Regions from separate parts of the Pedobacter sp. CAN_A7 genome, predicted to be linked through region 3. Evidence: riboswitches for the same ligand, from Rfam matches in the RefSeq annotation. Region 3 holds a riboswitch; each other region holds the start of a gene.
The links. Region 3 has a riboswitch for S-adenosylmethionine ahead of metH (methionine synthase). Riboswitches for the same ligand answer to the same signal wherever they lie in the genome.
Positions count from the first base shown of each region.

Region 1: another riboswitch for S-adenosylmethionine. It lies ahead of IWX76_RS03825 (O-acetylhomoserine aminocarboxypropyltransferase/cysteine synthase family protein); the one in region 3 lies ahead of metH (methionine synthase).
Region 2: another riboswitch for S-adenosylmethionine. It lies ahead of IWX76_RS10860 (SusC/RagA family TonB-linked outer membrane protein); the one in region 3 lies ahead of metH (methionine synthase).

Region 1 covers NZ_JADOUW010000001.1:848,689-852,949, forward strand. The annotation lists gene IWX76_RS03820 (trans-sulfuration enzyme family protein) at 53-1,168, shown strand; SAM riboswitch class I at 1,292-1,404, shown strand; gene IWX76_RS03825 (O-acetylhomoserine aminocarboxypropyltransferase/cysteine synthase family protein) at 1,633-2,967, shown strand; gene IWX76_RS03830 (homoserine O-acetyltransferase family protein) at 2,989-4,047, shown strand; gene IWX76_RS03835 (homoserine dehydrogenase) at 4,048-4,261, shown strand, end outside.
Region 2 covers NZ_JADOUW010000002.1:1,105,069-1,109,329, reverse strand. The annotation lists gene IWX76_RS10870 (SulP family inorganic anion transporter) at 1-1,060, shown strand, start outside; gene IWX76_RS10865 (amidase) at 1,136-2,758, shown strand; SAM riboswitch class I at 2,965-3,069, shown strand; gene IWX76_RS10860 (SusC/RagA family TonB-linked outer membrane protein) at 3,132-4,261, shown strand, end outside.
Region 3 covers NZ_JADOUW010000004.1:110,702-114,962, reverse strand. The annotation lists gene metH (methionine synthase) at 1-1,928, opposite strand, end outside; SAM riboswitch class I at 2,036-2,143, opposite strand; gene IWX76_RS15275 (Bax inhibitor-1/YccA family protein) at 2,257-3,021, opposite strand; gene IWX76_RS15270 (hypothetical protein) at 3,070-3,639, opposite strand; gene murQ (N-acetylmuramic acid 6-phosphate etherase) at 3,648-4,261, opposite strand, start outside.

The DNA of each region.
Region 1 (4,261 bases), on a different contig from region 3:
CTTGTATTTTGCTACATGCATTACACAAACCCTGCCAAAAAGAATTTACCATATGAAACCAGAAACCATAGCAATACATAGCGGAAACATTAACTTATCTTCTACCGGCGATGTTACTGCGCCTATTAGCTTGTCTACCACATTTTTACGTAATGAAGATGGTGGGTACTCAGGGGGACACATGTATAGCCGGGTTAGCAACCCAAACCGCAGTGCTTTAGAAGCCGTATTAACTGCATTAGAACATGGTGCTGATGCCGCTGCCTTTTCCTCAGGAAACACTGCAGGCATGACCATCTTCCAGGCCTTAACTCCTGGTAGCCATATTATTGCGCCCGATGACATGTATTGGGGTTTCAAGAAACAATTACAGTCTATTTTTGCAGACACCCTGCAATTTGACTTTGTCGACTTAACTGATCCATCTAACATCTCATCCTTTATCAAAAGCAATACAGCGATGATCTGGATCGAAACCCCTTCTAACCCTTTATTAAAAATCACCGACATTGAAGCCATCGCCAGCATCACTAAAAAACACGGCTTAATCCTGGCTTGTGACAGTACTTTTGCTTCTCCATGTTTACAAAACCCCATAGATTTAGGTGCCGACATCGTGATGCACTCCACCACTAAATACATTGGTGGCCATAGCGACGTTTTGGGCGGCGCCTTAATTACCGCCGCAAAAAACGAATTCTGGGAAAAAATCAAAAACATTCAGCAAATCGGGGGGGCTGTTTCTGCACCTTTCGACTGTTACCTGCTTTTACGCAGCATCAAAACACTGCCCTACCGCATGCGTGGTCATAGTGAAAATGGCATGGCCCTGGCATTACACCTGGAACAACATCCCCAGGTAGAAGCGGTATATTACCCTGGTTTGCCTTCACATCCTCAACATGAGGTTGCTAAAAAGCAAATGAGCGCTTTTGGAGGCATGCTGTCTATTTTGGTAAAGGGTGATGCCCTAACCGCACGTAAAGTGGTGAACAGCGTAAAAATTTTCTCGCAGGCCACCAGTTTAGGTGGTGTGGAAAGTTTAATTGAGCACCGGTTCTCTGTAGAGGGTCCTGATACTAAAACTCCTCAAAATTTAATACGCATATCCGTAGGCCTGGAACATATCGACGACCTTATTGCCGACATCAACCAGGCACTAGCCTAATTATATTGCTTTGTAGCGCATAAAAGTTAAATATTTCAGAATTTAATTTTGCGTTTAATTTTTATTCGCTACATTTGTTCATCATCAGCAAAAGCTGATTAAAGTCAATACCTTTTCGGTTTTGATTTATAAAGAAGTGGCGAGAGACAGGCTCAAAGACCCACTGGCAACCCTACCTAAAGGAAGAAGGTGCCAATTCCTGACCAGATAACAGATGTTAAATGGAAAGATAAAATTGAAACATTATGAAAACAAATCATCATCAAAATCGCGTTCGCGAAATCGTTAAGTCCCCAAGCTTTATCCTTGCAACTCACTGTTGTATGTGCTGCTGCATATACTAATTTTAAAAATCTTCCTGCTGTTACCTCACATCCGGAAGGCCTTCCTCATGAAGGTACGCTTTAGTCTATATGCTTCTATAAGCATCAGTCCAACAACAGTATCACTTAACATTTAATATCATGTCAGCAAACTTAAAATTTGAGACCCTACAATTACACGCAGGTCAGGAAATAGATCCAACAACAGGTTCACGTGCGGTGCCTATTTACCAAACCACTTCCTATGTTTTTAAAAACTCTGAACACGGCGCTAATTTATTTGCACTGAAAGAATTCGGCAATATCTATACCCGGATCATGAACCCCACTACGGATGTGTTTGAAAAGCGAATCGCGGCCCTCGAAGGTGGCGTAGCTGCAGTAGCGGTAGCATCAGGACAAGCGGCACAATTTATTGCCCTTAATAATATCCTCGAAGCCGGTGATAATTTTGTCTCCTCGTCGCATTTATATGGTGGTAGCTATAACCAGTTTAAAGTAAGCTTTAAAAGGTTAGGCATAGAAGTACGCTTTGCCGATGTTGACCAACCCGAAGATTTTAATGCCCTGATTGACGAAAAAACAAAAGCCATATACCTGGAAACAGTCGGCAACCCTTCCTTCAGCATCCCTGATTTTGAAAAAATAGCCGCTATTGCTAATAAACACGACCTGCCTCTGGTGGTCGATAATACCTTTGGCGCTGCCGGTTACCTATTCCGCCCTTTAGAACATGGCGCCCATGTAGTCGTAGAATCAGCCACTAAATGGATTGGTGGCCATGGTACCAGCATTGGTGGCGTGATTGTAGATGGAGGCAATTATAACTGGGGCAATGGCAAGTATCCACAATTCTCCAGTCCTGCCGAAGGTTACCATGGCCTCATATTTTCTGATGTCTTCGGTGCTGATGGCCCCTTTGGAAATATACAATTCGCTATCCGTGCCCGCGTAGAAGGCTTACGCGATTTCGGCCCTGCCTTGTCGCCATTCAACTCTTTCCTACTGATCCAAGGCTTAGAAACCTTGTCGCTACGCGTTCAGCGTCATGTAGACAATGCGCTTGAACTGGCTACCTGGCTAGAAAACCACCCTTTGGTACGCTCGGTAAGTTACCCAGGTTTGGAAAGCAGTCCTTATCACCACCTGGCTAAAAAGTATTTAAAAAATGGTTTCGGCGCGGTGCTTTCCTTTGAATTGGAAGGCAGTAAAACGGATGTAACCGGCGTAGTCGATAACCTTAAACTGGTGAGTCACCTGGCCAATATGGGCGATGCCAAAACACTGATTATTCAACCATCGGCTACTACCCACCAGCAACTAAGCGACAGTGAGCAAAAGGCTGCCGGCGTTACCCCTAACCAATTGCGTGTTTCTGTAGGTATTGAACATATTGATGATATCAAAGCCGATTTTGAACAGGCTTTTGAAAAAATAAAACAACAACAACAACACCAGCAACAGGAACCTGCCTAACCTAAGAACGAACAACAAAAAATGAGTACGATGAACACCTATAATTACCCGAAGATTTTTCAGCTGGAAAGTGGCAAAAAATTAAGGGGACTTCAGCAAGCCTACCAGACCTATGGAAAACTCAATGCAAAAAAAGACAATGTCATTTGGGCCTGTCATGCGTTGACGGCAAACGCTGATGTGTTGGACTGGTGGAAAGGGCTTTTTGGAAACAACAACCTGTTTAATCCCGACGAACATTATATTGTTTGTGCCAATGTGATTGGTTCTGCTTACGGCAGCAGCAATCCATTAAGCATAAACCCGGTTACCGGACTGCCCTATTACCTCGCTTTCCCAGAAGTTACCGTACGCGACATGGTTAAAGCGCACCAGTTGCTGGCTGCACACCTGGGCATTAAAGAGATTAAGGTATTAATTGGGGGCTCTTTAGGGGGGCAGCAAGCCGTAGAATGGGCAGTTACCGAACCTTCTAAAATTGAAAACCTGGTATTGGTGGCCACCAATGCACAGCATTCGCCATGGGGCATTGCCTTTAACGAGAGCCAGCGCATGGCCATTAGTGCCGACCGCACTTTCTATGCGCAACATCCCGAAGGTGGCTTAAAAGGACTTAAAGTAGCACGCAGCATTGCATTGCTGTCGTACCGTACTTACGATGCCTATGGCGCCACCCAGCTGGAAAGTGTTAACGATAAAACCAATAACTTCCGTGCCTCTTCCTACCAGAATTACCAGGGCGAAAAACTTTGCAAACGTTTCAATGCCTATAGTTACTGGTACCTGAGCAAAGCGATGGACAGCCATAATGTAGGCCGTGGGCGCAAAAGCGTTCCGGAAGCACTGGCCACTATTAAAGCCAACACCCTGGTAATTGGCGTGGAAAACGATGTGTTATTTCCACTATCTGAACAAAAATACATTAGCGAACATATTAAAGGTGCCGAATTTCATGCCATCACTTCTGCATACGGGCATGATGGATTTTTAATCGAAACCGATACGCTGACCCAATTAATCGGTAATTTCTTAAAAGAAAGTATCAATAAAAAAATAATAAAATTTCAAAAAATAGCATAAATGAGTAAGAAACTAAAAATAGGTTTATTTGGTTTTGGTGTAGTTGGACAGGGCTTACATGACATTATAAAAGGTCAGGACCTTAACCTGGAAATCATTAAAATTGCGATCAAGAATCCGAACAAAACCAGGAACCTGGACGCCAAATTATTTACCACTGATCATAACGAACTGCTGGATCATCCAGAGATCAATACCATTGTTGAATTAATTG
Region 2 (4,261 bases), on a different contig from region 3:
GGCTGCACTGGTGTTACTCACTATCGCTATAATTTATATACTACCCAGGTTTACCAAAGCTGTACCGCCTTCGCTGGTTGCCATCGTGGTCATCTTTTTTGTGGTTCTGGGTTTTGGCATAAACACCAAAACCGTGAGCGATATTGCTGCCGTTAGTGGTGGTTTCCCTCCATTTCATATCCCTGAGATCCCATTTACATTTGATACGCTTCAAATAATTTTCCCATATGCCCTCATTATGGCAGGTGTTGGTTTAACTGAGGGATTGTTAACCTTAAACCTGGTTGATGAGATCACGGCCACAAAAGGTAACAGTAACCGGGAATGTTTAGCACAAGGAAGCGCCAATATTTTAAATGGCTTTTTCTCAGGCATGGGCGGCTGCCCAATGATTGCCCAAACGTTGGTCAACCTGAGTGCTGGAGCCAGAGCCAGGCTATCCGGCATCGTAGCCTCAGTTACCATCCTGATCATCATTTTATATGGAGCGCCCCTGATTGGCCTGGTGCCCATGGCTGCATTAACCGGCGTAATGATTATGGTGGCCATTGGCACCTTCGAATGGGTCAGTTTCAGCATCTTAAACAAAATGCCTAAACACGATATTTTTGTGGGCATCCTGGTGGCGGCAATCACCATTTACCTTCATAACCTGGCCCTGGCAGTACTCATTGGTGTCATCATTTCTGCACTTGTTTTTGCATGGGAAAGCGCCAAAAGAATCCGTGCCCGCAAGTATATCGACGAGCATGGCGTAAAACATTACGAGATCTACGGTCCCTTATTTTTTGCTTCTGTAGCTGCCTTTAATGAAAAGTTCGACATCAACGAAGATCCGCAACAAGTGGTGATTGATTTTAAAGAAAGTAAGGTAACAGATATGTCGGCCATTGATGCCTTAAATAAATTGACGGAGCGTTACCAGAAAGCGGGTAAAAATCTGCAGCTTAAACACCTCAGTCCCGACTGCCGCGTACTGCTCAAGAATGCCGGCAGTGTAATTGACGTCAATATTATCGAAGATCCTACCTACCATATCGCTACAGACCGGTATAACTAGCCCTTTTATGAGTGCGTAATATTTAGTTAATTTATTGCATAATATTTTGTTATTTGTAAAAAAATTAAGAGGGTTATGCAAAGAAGAAACTTTATCAAAACAGGTGGTTTAACGGCATTAGCTTTAAGTGCGTTGTCGGTATCTTCATGTCATGTATTGGCACCTTCCAGCACCCGGGGTGCCAATGACCAACCTACAACCGATAATTTTGAGTTAAACGAGCTCAGCGTGTTCGAATTGCAGAAAAAGATGGAAAACAAGACCTACACTTCCAAGTCCATCACAGCGCTTTACCTTCAGCGCATAGCCAAAATCGATCAAGCCGGTCCGCAATTACATGCCGTGATTGAGCTACACCCAAGCGCCTTACAAACGGCAGAAGAAATGGACAAGGAACGTGCCGCAGGAAAAGTGCGAGGACCCCTGCACGGTATCCCAGTGTTGATTAAAGACAATATTGATACGGGCGATGGCCTGTTAACTTCAGCAGGCTCACTTGCCTTGAGCGATAATTACCAAACCGAAGACGCCTTTATTATCAAAAGATTACGAGAGGCCGGTGCAGTCATCATCGGAAAAACCAATTTAAGTGAATGGGCAAACTTCCGCTCCTCGCGCTCCACCAGTGCCTGGAGTAGTCGCGGCGGACAAACAAAAAACCCTTATGTTTTAGATAGAAACCCTAGCGGCTCTAGTTCTGGTTCAGGCTCTGCCGTTGCAGCCAACCTTTGTGCATTGGCCATCGGTACAGAAACAGATGGTTCTATCATATCGCCCAGCTCGGTGAACAACCTGGTAGGCATTAAACCTACAGTAGGTTTATGGAGTAGAACCGGCATCATCCCCATCTCTAAAACCCAGGACACCGCAGGCCCTATGACCCGCAGCGTGACCGATGCCGCCATTTTATTGGGGGCCCTGACTGGCGTTGACGATCAGGATCCGGTAACCAAATACAGTGAAGGCAGGTTTAAAAAAGATTACACCACCTTTTTAAGGCCCGATGGATTGAAAGGTAAAAGACTTGGTGTAGAGAAATCAGCATTTAAACGCCATGCAGCAACAGACGAATTATTGAATGAGGCCATCAGGGTTTTACGCAGTCAGGGAGCTATAGTCACGGAAATATCCTTAAATGATACCCTTAAAAATGCAGGAGACGCTGAATTTACCGTATTGCTTTATGAATTTAAAGCTGGTTTAAATGCCTACCTGAGTGGCTGTAATTCTAAAATTAAAAGCCTTGCCGATGTCATTGCCTATAACAAAGTAAATGAAGCCACTATGATGCCCTTTTTTAAACAGGAAACATTGGAAAAAGCACAAATAAAAGGGGACTTAACAGAAAAAGAATACCTGGAGGCTTTGGAAAAATCACATGTACACAGTAAAAAAGCAATCGACCGGATATTAACTGACCATAACCTGGACGCCATCATTGCGCCTAGTAATGGCTTTCCCGTATGTATAGACTTGGTTAACGGCGATTACGATAATGGCTTTTATTTTTCTTCCGCTGCAGCCATGGCCGGTTATTCACACATCACCGTTCCTATGGGCAGCTGGCATGACTTGCCAATGGGTTTGTCATTTATTGGCACCGCCTATGCCGAACCTGCCCTACTCCTGGTTGCTTTTGCCTATGAACAAGCCAGTAACAAAAGAACATCACCGCAGTTTAAACCCGTGGTTGTATAATGAGGGTTCAGTACTTTCCCTCCTATTACAACTGTTCTGAATTGCACTAACTTATTATTGGTATGCTAAGCGTAATAAAGTATAAATTACAATCTCCTTTTCCCTGTTTTGTCTGTTTAATCTCAGAAAACGTTTATTTGAAATAAATCCTATAGAAATAATAGATTATTTCTAGCTTTGCAGGCAATTAGATGTTCATTGATTTTTATTTATCTAGAAAGACGGAGGGTATGGCCCTATGAAGTCTTAGCAACCTCTGCCCCTCCGGCAAAAGGTGCTAACTCCATCCACTACCTGTGGAAAGATAACTGAAAAGCCATTCATTGATATCTGGTTATTTAATCATTATAACCATTTTATTAAAACAGCAATCATGCAAAAACTTTACAAATATGCAGTGGGGATCATTCTATCCTTACTGGTTGTACAGACCGCTACAGCGCAATCGGTTCGTATAACAGGGGTGGTCACAGAACAAGCCGGTGGCGGTCCATTACCTGGGGTGAGTATTTATGTTAAGGGCACAACAAGCGGCACACAAACCGACCCCAACGGAAAATTTACGATCAGTGCTAATTCTGGTGACGTGTTAACAGTAGCGTACCTGGGTTTCGACAACAAGGAAATCCCGGTTACGGCCAGCACCAGCAACCTAACCATTCAGTTAGCCGAAGCATCAAACTCACTAAATGAAGTGGTGGTCACCGCCTTAAACATCAGCAAAGAGAAAAAATCTTTGGGTTATGCGGTACAGGAGCTGAAATCAAAAGACTTTTCTGAAGCCAAAGAAGCCAACCTGGTCAATTCTTTAGCCGGAAAAATAGCAGGTGTAAACATCACCAACAGCCAGGGCGATATGGGTTCTTCCCGTATCATCATTCGCGGCGAAACCTCTATTTCCGGAAATAATCAGCCTTTATTTGTTGTTGATGGGGTACCCGTAGACAACACGCAGAATTTAGGTGTGGCTGGTTCCAGAGATTTTGCCAATACCATATCTGATATCAACCCGGAAGACATTGAGTCGATGAGTGTGTTAAAAGGACCAAATGCGGCTGCCCTTTATGGCTCGAGAGCAGCGGCGGGTGTGGTGTTAATTACCACTAAAAAAGGAAGCGGTGCTCAAGGTCTGGGCATTAGTGTAAACTCCAACGCCACATTTTCTAACCTATTAACTCTTCCTGATTATCAAAACAGTTTCGGACAAGGTGCCAATGGTGAATTTAGCTATGTAGATGGCCGTGGGGGTGGTTTAAATGATGGAGTTGACGAAAGCTGGGGTCCACGATTAGATGGCCGGTTAATACCGCAGTTTAACTCTAATGGAGCAGCGGTGCCATTTATTGCACATCCTGATAATGTAAAAGACTTTTTTAACAATGGCCGCACTTTAAATAACGGTATCGCCATTGCAGGTGCTGGTGAAAAGTACGATATGCGTTTCTCTTATAATAACATGGATCAAACGGGTGTAATACCAAATTCATCGCAATCCAGAAACTC
Region 3 (4,261 bases):
TCTTTAACAAGTACTTTACCTTTTGATTTAACGGTTTCGGCATAATCCACTAATCGCTCTGTGGCGTCAGCGCGGCGGTTAAGTAATACATCCTCCACATATTCCAGTAGCTCTTTAGGGATGGCTTCATAAACTTCCAGCATACCGGCGTTTACAATACCCATGTCTAAACCTGCCTGGATGGCATGGTAAAGAAAGGCAGAGTGCATGGCTTCCCGTACAGGATTATTGCCACGGAAAGAGAAAGAGATGTTGGATACTCCGCCGCTTACTTTGGCGTAAGGCAGGTTTTCTTTAATCCAGCGTGTCGCATTGATAAAGTCGACCGCGTAATTATTATGTTCTTCCAGTCCGGTACCTACCGTCAGGATATTAGGATCGAAAATAATGTCTTCCGCAGGGAAGCCTACCTGGTCAACCAGCAGGTCGTATGAGCGCTTACAAATTTCTTTTCTACGTTCAAAGTTATCGGCCTGACCTTGCTCATCAAAGGCCATGACCACAACGGCAGCACCATATGACATGATTTTGCGCGCACTCTCTACAAACTTTTCTTCGCCTTCTTTAAGGGAAATGGAGTTTACAATGCCCTTACCCTGTAAACATTTCAAGCCCGCTTCAATGACCGTCCATTTAGAGGAATCGACCATGATGGGCAACTTTGAAATATCGGGTTCTGATGCAATCAGGTTTAGAAACTTGGTCATGGCGGCTTCCGAGTCAATCATGCCCTCGTCCATGTTCACGTCAATAATTTGTGCACCACCGGCAACCTGCTGGCGGGCAACAGTTAAGGCCGCTTCATAATCGCCACTTAAAATCAACTTAGAGAATTTTGGTGATCCGGTGATATTGGTACGCTCGCCAATGTTGACGAAAATACTTTCTGGGGTTACAGTAACGGCTTCTAAGCCACTGAGGCGCAAATAACGTTCCTGCGTTGGGATTTTGCGGGGTTTAATATTTTTTGCCTTTTTTGCAATACAGGCGATGTGTTCTGGTGTAGTGCCACAACAACCACCAGCGATATTTACAAAGCCATGTGCCATAAAATCTTCCACTAAATGGGCAGTCTCATGCGGCTGCTCATCATAAGCACCAAATTCATTCGGCAGTCCCGCATTGGGGTAAGCAGAAATGAAACAAGGAGCTTTTGCGGACAGTTCTTCAATATGGGGCCGCATTTCTTTAGCACCTAAGGCACAGTTAAAACCAATACTTAAAGGGTTTGCGTGAACTACAGAATTTAGAAAAGCTTCTACGGTCTGGCCAGATAAAGTTCTGCCGGAGGCATCGGTAATGGTGCCGGAGATCATGATTTCTATTTTCCTGCCGATGACCGCTTCATAGTTTTTGATGGCAAATATGGCGGCCTTGGCATTCAGGGTGTCGAAAATGGTTTCAATAAGTAATACATCGGCACCGCCGTCAACCAGCCCCTTAATCTGCTGGTCATAAGCATCCACGAGCTCATCGAAAGTAAGGGCACGGTATCCCGGGTCGTTTACATCGGGCGAGATGGATAAAGTTCTGTTGGTTGGGCCTACGGCACCAGCAACGAAACATTGACGTTCCGGATGGTTGGCCATAAACTCGGTAACGGCTTCTTTAGCAATACGGGCACCTTCAAAACTCATTTCATAGTCGAGGTCTTCCATCTGGTAATCGGCCAGTGAAATTCGTTGGGTGCTAAAGGTATTGGTTTCGATAATATCAGCCCCGGCGGCTAAATATTCCAGGTGGATGGATTTAATAATGTCCGGTCTAGTCAGGTTCAGGAGATCATTATTGCCTTTCACATCACATGGATGATCTTTAAAACGCGTTCCCCTGAAGTCTTCTTCTGTTAATATATGGCGTTGTATCATGGTGCCCATGGCGCCATCAATAATTAATATTCGTTTTTCAAGTTCTTCTCTGATACTCATTTGTCATCTTTGTTAAAGCGTAGGGGAGCCTCCCAGGATGATGAATCACCTGCGGTTGGGTATGCCATACTAAAAGCTTATTCGGGATTCCGGATAGGAGTCGATTCAACTTATCTTTCCAAAACGTTTATACGTTTTAGTAGAATGTAGCACCTTGTAAGCACAGGTTGCTAAGACTTCGCAGGGTCTAATCCCTCCGTCTTTCTCTATAAGCGTTACAAAGGTGCAACAAAGAAAAATCATTTCCAAGAAAATGGCTTGTAAAGCTTATAAAATAAGGAAGGCCATGCAAATATGCACGGCCTTCCAAATAATATTCTGATTGAGATTATTTTCTGCTTCCAAAAATTCTTAATAAGAAAAGGAAGATATTGATAAAATCAAGGTATAAAGATAAGGCACCCATGATGGCTAATTTCTTAGTATCCGCAACTGCTACCTGATCGCCGTTTTCTTCAATGCCTTCGCCAATACGTTTCAGTTTTTGAACGTCGTATGCAGTAAGGGCAGTAAAGATGGCTACACCAAAGAAACTCATGATATAATCAAAAGTAGAGCTTCCCAGGAACATGTTGATCACACTGGCAATCACCAAACCAATTACACCAACCATAAGGATGGGGCCGAATTTACTCAAATCAGTTTCGGTGGTATAACCCAGCACGGCCATGATTCCGAAGATACCGGCAGCAGAAGCAAAACAAGCCACTACTGAACCAGCGGTATAGGTAAGCAAGATAAAACTTAAACTAATGCCCGTTAATACTGAATAGGCTACGAATATACCCAGCAAAGCAGGGTAAGAAAGGCGACTTAAACCTGCGCTCATCAATAACACCAAGGCTAATGGAGAGAACATGGCTACATAACCTAATATACTCATGCCAGCACGGTTCCCAGCGGCATCATATTTTATTAAATAATCCATTGCGGCAGGGGTATTTGCCATAAATACAGCTGCCAATGTCGATACACCCAAAGCAACGAACATCCATAAGAAGACATTAGCAAAGAAACGTTTCGCAACAACTCCTGTTTGTTGTTGAACATACTCTGGCTTATGTGCCCAGTTGTAATTATTATTGTTATCCATGTGTTTTAATTTTATTTAAAGATACGTATACTTTGTTCTTTACAAAAGCTATGCCCCGAGCCTTTTTGTCAGAATTTCTTCAACTTTCTTGAAAATCTGTAAAGGTTTTAACGTCCTCCATGCCATTTCGTCAAGCAATCCGCCGAAATTAATGTAGTAGTCGATATTAGATTCCCTGAATTCTTCGATCACATGCGGATTGAAATTTAAGCCGGTAATCCATCCATCTTCTACATCCTGGAACCATTCCTCGTAATAACTATCCTCGGAGGAATGAAAGTTCAATACATTTTCACCGATAAGGATGAATTTATTAATTCCTTCATCAATCATCAACTCTAAAATCTCTCTTTTCAAGAGCATAATGTCATTGTTAATGGCATCATTCCATTCGCCCATCAGTTCAATGATGGCATACTGGCGATCATAATCTACATAAAGCACTTTAATGTAAAGTGTTGTTGACCCAAAATCATCCCACTGCGGGTGGATCAGAAAATTATAGAGTTGTTTGTCGAAATAGAATTCTGAATATTCCGTGTTATAAAATGGCGAACGCTCATCTTCTGCAGCAATGTAGTCGTCGCGCCATTGGTAATAAGGTTCTATTTCGTGCATAATACTATTTATTTGCTGTGACTTGCTTCTACCGCCTTGCGTACACTGCCGTAACGTAATAATAAGTCTTCAGCAATAGCGTGACTGGTATTCAATTCGTCCATGACCATCTGGATACCGCGGTCAACCAGTTTATGATTGGTTAACTGCATGTCGACCATTTTATTGCCTTTCACTTTGCCCAGCCTAATCATTACAGTGGTACTCAGCATGTTTAAAACCAGTTTTTGTGCCGTACCAGATTTCATGCGGGTAGAGCCTGTTAAAAATTCTGGTCCCACCACTACTTCTACTGGATAATCACATGCAGCAGCGATAGGGCCGCCTTCATTACATACAATACAGCCGGTTAATATGCCATGCTCACGGGCGGTGTTTAAACCAGCCACCACATAAGGTGTAGTGCCGGATGCGGCCAGTCCGATTAAGCTGTCTTTTTCGTTAATCTGGTATTCCTGTAAGTCTTTCCATGCTTGTTCCACGTCATCTTCAGCGTTTTCTACGGCTTTGCGGATGGCGGTATCGCCACCGGCAATAATCCCAACAACAAAATCAAAAGGAACACCGAAAGTCGGTGGGCATTCAGAAGCATCTACCACACCTAAACGGCCACTGGTACCCG